Sporocytophaga myxococcoides: one gene and its partner. The protein of the gene in region 2 interacts with the protein of the main gene of each other region in a pairwise test. Links are inferred from orthologs where the notes say so. Each region holds a gene or a part of one and is shown on either strand. Other genes may lie near its edges.

The links.
Region 1: the proteins of MYP_RS04600 (region 2) and def interact in binary tests that used the Escherichia coli proteins (3 or more experiments, as listed by UniProt). The link is inferred for Sporocytophaga myxococcoides from one-to-one orthologs.

Annotation. Positions count from the first base shown.
Region 1 is NZ_BBLT01000002.1:253,529-258,342, reverse strand. Bases 941-3,867 are described here. They hold def (peptide deformylase), read right to left. Parts: upstream 2,715-3,867; coding sequence 2,166-2,714; downstream 941-2,165. Other genes in these bases: MYP_RS05385 (hypothetical protein), read right to left, coding at 3,673-3,867; MYP_RS05390 (RrF2 family transcriptional regulator), read left to right, coding at 3,133-3,564; MYP_RS05400 (methionine aminotransferase), read right to left, coding at 1,013-2,164; MYP_RS05405 (amidohydrolase), read right to left, coding at 941-1,025. Outside these bases: MYP_RS05410 (hypothetical protein), read left to right, coding at 1-282; more of MYP_RS05405, read right to left, coding at 246-940; more of MYP_RS05385, read right to left, coding at 3,868-3,969; MYP_RS05380 (hypothetical protein), read left to right, coding at 4,216-4,404. UniProt on the Escherichia coli protein: Removes the formyl group from the N-terminal Met of newly synthesized proteins. Requires at least a dipeptide for an efficient rate of reaction. N-terminal L-methionine is a prerequisite for activity but the enzyme has broad specificity at other positions.
Region 2 is NZ_BBLT01000002.1:73,625-78,503, forward strand. The notes cover bases 1,472-4,463. They hold MYP_RS04600 (aspartate-semialdehyde dehydrogenase), read left to right. Parts: upstream 1,472-2,464; coding sequence 2,465-3,463; downstream 3,464-4,463. Other genes in these bases: MYP_RS04595 (lamin tail domain-containing protein), read right to left, coding at 1,472-2,395; MYP_RS04605 (YicC/YloC family endoribonuclease), read left to right, coding at 3,806-4,463. In the rest of the region: more of MYP_RS04595, read right to left, coding at 1-1,471; more of MYP_RS04605, read left to right, coding at 4,464-4,684; MYP_RS04610 (hypothetical protein), read right to left, coding at 4,692-4,879.

The sequences.
Region 1 (4,814 bases), 180 kb from region 2 along the record:
TTTGGTTATTTCTCAAGAATTCTTGAAGAAAATAAAAAAGAAGATCAAAATACTATGGTTATCATAGAAGCTTCAGAGAGCACTACCAAGGGTGTTATTCCCTTCTGTGAAACATTGCTGAAGTCAAAAGACTATGTGAAGGCTATTTTAATAGGAGAACATGCGATCGTTGAAAAAATGCTGGCCTCTTTAAAATCTTTTAATAAAGTTAAAAATCCTGATGCTCAGGATTTAATTGCTCTCATTCAAAGCTCAATCTCAAATGAATCGGCATCCAGATGAGCAGGAAATTTTTGTCTGAATGCATTTAAATGCTCTCCACTCAGTACTATTGTTTTAACCTCTTCCCGATCATGAAGCTCTTCAATATATTCACCAACCGGACCAATTACTGCACTATCACCAGAATATGGCAAATTATTTCCGTCTGTTCCAATTCTGTTTACTCCGGCAACATATGATATATTTTCGATAGCCCTTGCCCTTAAAAGTGTCTTCCACGCTACACTTCTAACCGCAGGCCAGTTTGCAACATATATCAAAAGATCATATTCATTTTCCCTGTTTCTGCTGAATACTGGAAATCTAAGATCATAACAGACTAAAGGACAAATTTTCCAGCCTTTTATTTCTTTTATGATTTTACCGGTCCCTGCCGTATAAACCTTGTCTTCACCGGCCATTCTGAAGAGATGCCTTTTGTCATATATATCACATTTGCCGTTCGGCTCCATCCAAATCAGGCGATTATAAAATTTTTCACCCTCCTTAATGATAACACTTCCCGTAATCACAGCTTTCTTCTGTGCAGCCATCTGCTTCATCCACTTAAAAGCAGTCAGATTCATAGGTTCTGCAAGTTCAGCCGCATCCATGGAAAAACCTGTAGTAAACATTTCCGGAAGAATAATAAGATCGGACTGGTCTTTAATCTGCCAAAGCTTTTCCTCGAGCATGGCAAGATTAGCCCCGCAATTCTTCCAGAAAAGTGGTGTTTGAACAAGAGTTATATTCAGATCCTGCATAGCTTTTTAGCAGCGTTTTCAAGGGTTTCGTTTTCTTTTGCAAAACAAAACCTTATAATGCTGTCATCTTTTTTAGTGTGATAGAAAACTGAAATCGGTATACAGGCAACTCCGGATTCTCTTGTCAGTCTGGCTGCAAAGTCTACATCTGATTCATTAGATATATTCCCGAAATTCATCAATTGAAAATATGTTCCTGAAGATGGTATGCCTTTAAATCTGGATTCACTCATGAGGTCCAAAAACAAATCTCTTTTTCTTTGATAAAAATCAGACAACCCCAGATATTCTTCTTTTTTCTCCAGAAAATCAGAAATGGCATACTGCATAGGAGTAGGTACACTGAATGTATTGTACTGGTGCACTTTTCTGAACTCAGCAGAAAGATAATCCGGGGCAATACAATATCCCATTCTCCATCCGGTTGTATGATAAGTTTTACCAAAGGAACTGATTACAAAACTTCTTTCTTTTAATTCCGGATATTTCAGAAAGCTATGATGCTCAGCTTTATCAAATATGATATGCTCATATACTTCATCGCTTAGTAAAGTGATATCAGTGTCTCTGACGAGTTCTTTTAAAGCTTCAATATCTTGTTTAGATATTATTGATCCCGTAGGATTGTGAGGCGAGTTTATTATAATCAGAGAGGTTTTCTCTGATATCTTTTTTCTTACAAGTTCCCAGTCTATTTTGTAATCCGGATATTGCAATTCAACAAATACAGGCTTACCGCCGGAAAGCAGGATTGCAGGGATATAACAATCAAAGGCCGGTTCGAAAATGATTACTTCATCTCCTGGTTTTACGATTGATGTAATAGCAGTATAACAAGCTTCCGTGGCTCCACAGGTAAGGGTAACTTCCTTATCCGGATCTACATGAGCTTCATACAACTCCTTTGACTTAACAGCTATTTTTTCTCTTAAAGATTGAATACCGGTCATTGGAGCATACTGGTTAAAGCCCTTTTTCATGTAGAAGGCAACCAGGTCGACCAGATCATCGGAACATTTAAAATCCGGAAAACCCTGAGCAAGATTAATGGCATTATAATCTCTTGACATCTGAGACATAATCGTAAAGATTGTTGTACCAATGTCGGGCAGTTTGGATTCCGGACTTTTTGTAATCATGTTACTTTTTAACTGGGAACTTCATTTTATAGGAGACATCCACGATGCCCTTACTGATATTGGTAAGTTTATTTTTCATGAGTCTCTTTTTGATAGAAGACAGATGGTCAACGAATAAGACTCCTTCTATGTGATCATATTCGTGCTGAATTATTCTTGCCCTGATTCCTTCATAAGTTTCCTCACGCTCCACCCAGTTTTCATCAAAATAACGAATAGTCAGCTGATATGGTCTAAAAACCTCTGATCTGACTCCAGGGATACTCAGACACCCCTCGTCGTAAGGCCAATCTTCACCAGTTTCTTCTATAATTTCAGGATTTACAAAAGCTTTTTTGAAATCGTCCAACCCTTCTTCCATCGGACTTCCGTCAACTACAAATATTCTTTGATTTAGCCCAATTTGCGGTCCAGCCAATCCAACTCCATTTGCGTTGTACATAGTCTCAAACATATCAGCAACTAATTGTTTTAAATCAGTTCCTTTTTCAAAATCAACAGCCCGCTTCTTTAATACCGGGTCACCGTATGCTACTATAGGGTATATCATATATTATTAATGCAAAAAACAAATATAACCAAATCCAACGTAGAATTCCCTTGGAATTTCTTTTTAGAAAATAACAATTTATAAAATTTAAAAATTCTTAAAGAGATGTTGATGGTATACTTTATTAAATACAAAACAGGCAGTCGGGAGAAGACTGCCTGCTTTAGCTACTTTTTTACCTGGGGACCTTGCGATTAAAGTAAACCTGAATCTTCAAATTTTGTTTTAAAAAATAGCAAGATTCATCTTTCAAATTAAATAATAAATCTATAAGAAATATAGAATAGTTCCATCATTTTCCTTTTTTAATGATTTTTTAATAGATATATGCTTCAAAAAAATCGACAATCGACCTAAGCTTTCATAAGATTTTTTTGCATTTTTGGAATTATTATAAAGCATATAGAGTTTGTAGGTAATGCTATCCAAAAAAACAAGGTACGCTATCAAGGCCCTCACCAAACTGGCCAAAGAGTTCCAGAAAGGACCGATTCTCATCAGTGACATTTCCAAAACTGAACGTATTCCTCAGAAATTCCTAGAGGCTATACTTCTGGAGCTCAAAAATGCGGGCATTTTAAATAGCAAAAAAGGAAAAGGAGGCGGGTATTATTTAATAAAAAAACCTGAAGAAGTAGATCTTGCTAATATTATTCGGCTGTTTGACGGAGCCATTGCCCTTCTGCCATGTGTAAGTATTAAATATTATGAGAGGTGTGATGAGTGTGTGGATGAAGCTTTATGTGGATTCAGAGATATCATCAGGGAAGTAAGGGATAATACTCTAAAAATTTTAAAAGAAAGTACCTTACAAGACATTATCCAAAGAGAAGATAGCTTAAAAGCTTAATTTCTAATTAAAATTTCATAAACAAAGCGGCAACCCTATTTCAGGTTGCCGCTTTTTTATATTCAAGGCCATCTGATTCTAAATTTCACCACGTCATTAAAGTTATTTTTATACTTGTTTTAAATCATAAGGGTGATAGAGTACCTCCTTCATGTTTTTATGATTTACCAAGAACTCCTGTACGCAGAGACAGGTTGCTCTAATTTTAATATGATTTGCTTTGACAAAATCGAGCACATACTTCAGAAGAATATCTTTCCCTGATTCATCAATTGCTAAATCAGGAATAGTAGTGTAATAAAAATCCCAGAATTTATGTCCAAGCATTCTGTAACTGGTTGAAAATTCTTTTCCATTGTGGGTCAGGACAAACTTTTGCCGAATAATATCGTGAAATAATTCCATAGATGAGTGATTTATATAGTTCCGTTATGTAAGGTCTTAAATAAGGTTCTTCCATTTTCTCCAAAACATCAATTGTATTTTGTTAGTTCGACGTTTCGTAAATCCTCATGTTGTGGTGTTTTTCAACGAATTTTTCAATCGGCCAAACAACAAACAACTAATAAACAACACGTTACATTTGTGGCATAATTTTTCAAATATCTATTTCAGAATTTATTTATTTATACCCTTAAACCTTTAATTATTATGAAAAAGTTAACTGCCCTAGCTTTCGTTGTTGCATTCTCTGGTGTCGTATTTTTAAGCAAAGCTCAGAATAATGGAAGCTTTAAAGGACAAACTGGTATTTTAACTGATACAACGAAGAAAGACCAGAAAGCTAAGCCTGTAGCGACAGCTCCTACAGAAAGTGATTCCACCAAGTCTAAAAAATAGTTTTAGTCTCCCTATTAATTTGTTTTAATAAAGTCATCCCAGGGTGACTTTATTTTTTTAATCAGAATGTATTTTAATAAAATGAGGTACTACCTCAAAATCAAATTGTATCTAATCTCCACAATTTGTGGCTTTTTTCCACACATTAGAATATGATTAAAAATACAACATATTAAATAATAGACAGTTACACTTTTGGCATGCTTTTTCTAAGAGTAGTGTAAGATATTGAAAGAAATATGAGTCTGCTGACACCAAGAGTGGTCGAGGCAGAGTATTTTAAATTACATATTGAACCCAAAGAATTTAAAGTCAGACCAGAAATGGCGAAGGCTCAAAGATAATTTTTTTAGTCCCCTTTAATTATGATTGAATAAAGCCATCCAATGTGATGGCTTTATTTTTTATCA
Region 2 (4,879 bases):
AAAGTTGATTAGATGCAATTTTTTTTATCTCTCTTCCTAGTCCATCAAGAACTGTGATGGTTGCGATTTCACCAGGATTATCAAGTCGGTATGTCAATAAAGCAAAATCATTTTTGCCGTCATCATTAGGAGAGAACTTCAATGGTTGTACAGAAAAGGAATTTTCTAAAGTCTCAAATTCGAAATGCTGACTATTACCATAGCCAGGAGTTGACCTGATTCCGGATGCAGCCGAATGCCAGTTAGATTCATCTGCTGTCGGATTTGTAAAAGAAATCCTTTCGAGACTGATCCCTTCAGGATCTTTAAGGATCTTATGATGCATTTTTTCAGTGTAGCTAAAACTATCAAAAAGTTCACCCGATGAATTTAACAAACTAATATTTCCTGAGTCATCATTAAAAGATGGCATTGAACTCATTTTTATAAAATTTTTGGATTTACCATTCGGATATTGATTTATCAATGATTTTGGATCGGATGTCAATACCAGAAATTGCATGGGCTCCATAATCAGTGGTCTAGTGGAAATTGAAAAAGTAGTAGCATTCTTATTTTCTGCATTGAATATTCTCCAGTTTTTAAGGTCAATAAAATGAGCTGAATTGTTATAAAGCTCAACAAAATCAGCTCCTCCGGGATATGGGTTAAACAGGATTTCATTAATCAGAACATCTCCTTCATGGGGAATTTCAGGTAAAGCAAATGATACCTGATTTTTCGCTATGTAATTTCCGTTGCAATCTCTTATTCCATTTAATGAAATCTGATATAATGTGCTGACCTTTATGGCATTGGTAAGAGCAATCAGAATATTTTTATTCTCTTTATACATTGCGTTTTGTATCCCAGTTTCAGGTGATATTGTAATGTTGTCTTCTCTGATTTGATTAGAAATATCCAGTTTTTCATCTAATTCAATTAGAATAGTCAGAGAATCAAGAAGCTGGACGTTTTTAATTATCGGTCCTTGTAAATCCGGTTTGATTGAATTTACTGAATTTTCACTACCAGGTGTGCCTCCTATTGATGCAACTGACCCATCCCAATTATCACTTTCTCCACAAGGGTTTGAAAGGTCTATCATTTCTAAAGCGACACCTCCTTCCATACTTAACCTATTGGTAAACCAGTCCAAAGAATAATTGACAGAATGAATAATTTTTCCCGATGGATCTTTAAGGTTAAGAGAGTCAGATGCATTATTCAATGATGGCCAGGGAGTAATACCAATGACTTTTCCGAAAGGCCTAAATTCAGCAATCGAAGGTGAGGGACAGATAATGAGGTATGACTTGGGAAATATTTCAACTGATGGTAATACTCCTGAAACAGAAGGATCAGAAAATCGCCATCCGGCAAGATTGATAGTGTCAAAAGAATTGTTGTACAATTCAATATATTCTTCTTCCGGAAGCCCCTTGCTGGGGGTAGGGTCCGAATAAATTTCAGTTATTAAAACGCTGCCGGGCTCTATTGCTGGTCTGTAATTAAATTCAAAAGAGTCTTGCAGTGTTTCTTTCAGGTGAAGATCCAGAATGCCATCAATAGCAAGTATATTTTTCCCTTTTCTGAAGATGACTTCAGATTTGAGAATCAAGACAGAGTCGTTAACAAAAGCTATATCTCTGATATAAGAATTGTTAATTTTAATATTATGAGTTTTAACGGATCTGGAAATTTTTTTGTTGAATTGAATAACAATGTCAGTGGCGTTGGAAACTTTTAAATCAATTATTGAAAGAGGAGCTCTTTGAATTGAAATGTCATCAAAATAAAAGTCTTTATTTCTGGTTGAACTGTGTATACAGGTTATCCCAAAGTAATCTCCGGTTTTATAAGTTGAATCTTGAAAAGAGAGTTCAGGTGAAAAATCGAATCCACCTAATGTGTCCGAAAAAACTTTCCACATATAGTTTAAATCTCTTATAACTTTAATTCTTAAAGTATTGCTGTTCTTACCTGCTCTGCCTGGAATTCCTGTACTTAGTTTAATAGAAGAGGCTCCATCTTGTCTGTATAAATCAATTCCATCAATGTTTCCACTTGATCCACCGATTTTCAAGTAGTATCCATATAATGAATTGGTCAGGTTAGGAGAGGAGCTGGTTAAATAAATCTTTACATAATTGCTGCTACTGGGGTTAAACGGCATTTTTACCCAAAAATGCCATTCAGCGTTTGTTGTTAAAATATTTCTTGTAGCTAGGTAGATTTCTTCACTTTGCTGCTTGCCGGAGCTTTGAAGCTGCAGATCTGCATTTATAAAAAATAAAGCAGTATCTCCCGTCCACCTAGGGGATGAGTTGAAATTATTATCAGAGAAAGAGTCATTAAACTGTGCAAAACTCTGAATATAAGAGAATAAAAAAAGTAAGAAATAGCTGGTTTTCACATGGTAAAAATAATAATAAATTGATTAATTTTGCCTTTGAATAAAAATTCAATAAAAAATAATACAAAAATGAAAATTGCAGTAGTAGGTGCTACCGGCTTAGTTGGTGGACAAATTTTAAAAGTGCTGGAGGAGAGAAATCTTCCTGTAACAGAACTATTACCTGTTGCTTCTGAAAGATCTGTTGGAAAAGAAATCATTTTCAAGGGTAAGCCATATAAGGTGGTCGATGCAGCCACTGCAATCAGTAAGAAACCTCACTTTGCAATATTTTCTGCTGGTGGAAGTACTTCTCTGGAGCTTGCTCCAAAATTTGCAGAAGCTGGTATCACTGTAATTGATAACTCTTCTGCCTGGAGAATGGACCCTACAAAGAAACTTGTAGTTCCTGAAATCAATGCAAATACCTTGACAAAGGAAGATAAAATCATTGCTAACCCAAACTGTTCTACAATACAGATGGTAGTTGCATTGAATCCTTTGCACAAAAAATATAAAATCAAGAGAATTGTAGTTTCTACTTACCAGTCTGTAACTGGTACTGGTAAAAAAGCTGTAGACCAATTAATGAATGAAAGAAACGGCGTTGATGGTCCAATGGCTTATGCATATCCGATTGACCTTAATGTAATACCTCACATTGATGTATTTACAGAAAATGGATATACAAAAGAGGAGATGAAAATGATCAATGAGACTAAAAAGATCATGGGAGACGATTCTATAAAAGTAACTGCCACTACAGTAAGGATACCGGTAATGGGTGGGCATTCTGAATCAGTTAATATTGAATTTGAAAATGAATTTGATATGGAAGAGGTTAAAAAGATCCTAGGTAGCGCTGAAGGTGTTATTTTGGAAGATGATGTGAAAAATCTGAAATACCCTATGCCTATGAATGCTCATAATCGTGATGAAGTATTTGTTGGAAGATTAAGAAGAGATGAAACGCAGCCTAAAACTTTAAACATGTGGATCGTAGCTGATAATCTTAGAAAAGGTGCAGCAACGAATGCTATTCAAATTGCAGAATATCTTCTTAAGAATAAAGTTGTAGTTGCTAATTAATAATTAGGATCACTAATAAAGATAAAAGGGGATTGACTTAAATGTCAGTCCCCTTTATTTTTTAAAAGATTTTTTTTGCGTGACATTATGCAAAATCATGTTATTTTTTGTTGTTAGGAGCTGCTTCGTAGGAGAGTTAAAGAGTCTCTTCCTGTAAATTGAGATATCCAAAAGTTGTCGAATCCTTAAAACAGTATGATCGGATAATTAAAATTAAGACATTTAGTGCTGTTTAATTAAAGAATTTATGAAGAAAAAAATTACTTTTACCTTTCGTATTTGAAAAATGCCTCATTGAGTTTACAGACTACTAGGGTTTTTCTTTATTTAAATATTTATAGAATGACGACACTTAGGTCAATGACCGGCTTTGGAATGGTAAAGTCGGATGCTGAAAATATTGAAATTAAGGTGGAAATTAAATCTTTAAATTCCAAGTTTTTGGATTTGGGACTTAGACTTCCAAAAGAATATCAGGATAAAGAAATGGAAATCCGAAATATGGTGAGCAATACACTTGAAAGGGGGAAAATCAGCATTTCTTTGGATGTGCAAACAAAAGTTGATGCCAAACCGAGGGTTTCTATAAACAAAGAGCTTGTTAAAAAATATTATGATGATCTTGTAGAGGCTGCAGCTTTTGTGGGAACTAAAGAAAGTGATCTTTTCAAGATTGCTTTAACAATGCCCAAAGCAGTGAATCAGGATCTGGATAATGAGGATAATTCAAAAGAGTGGGAAGTAATAGTATCTGTTATTGGCAAAGCTCTTGATCAATGCGATAAATTCAGACAGGCAGAGGGAGCAGCACTTGGTGAAAAGTTAAAAAGCTATATCATTCGAATTAAGGAATTGCTTGAACGAGTTTCAGAATTTGATCCACAAAGGATTCAAATGATACGTGAGCGGATTAAAGCGCATTTTGTAGAGTTTGGCAATGAACAAATGGACAAAAGCAGATTTGAGCAGGAGCTTATTTATTACATTGAAAAACTTGACATTACTGAGGAAAAAGTTAGATTGAACAATCATCTTGACTTCTTCCTGGAAAATATGAAAGTGGATAAGAGCGGAAAGAAGCTTGGCTTTATAAGTCAGGAAATAGGAAGGGAAATAAACACTATCGGCTCTAAAGCTAACGATGCGAATATCCAGAAGTTGGTAGTTGAAATGAAAGAAGAACTGGAGAAGATTAAGGAACAATCCCTTAATATCCTTTAATGTCGATTTACTTTTTACTGTCCCAGAAAACAGAGGTAAAAATTAGTATCATTCCTATGTTGGTGTTTAACAATTTGTTCCCCATAGTGTATTTGAAATAGTCAGCGGGAAACAGTGTAAACCATGTAGCTGCAACAAGGCAGATGAGGGCAAGGCCAAGAAGGTAATTAAATACCCTCATCAGCTTAATATTAT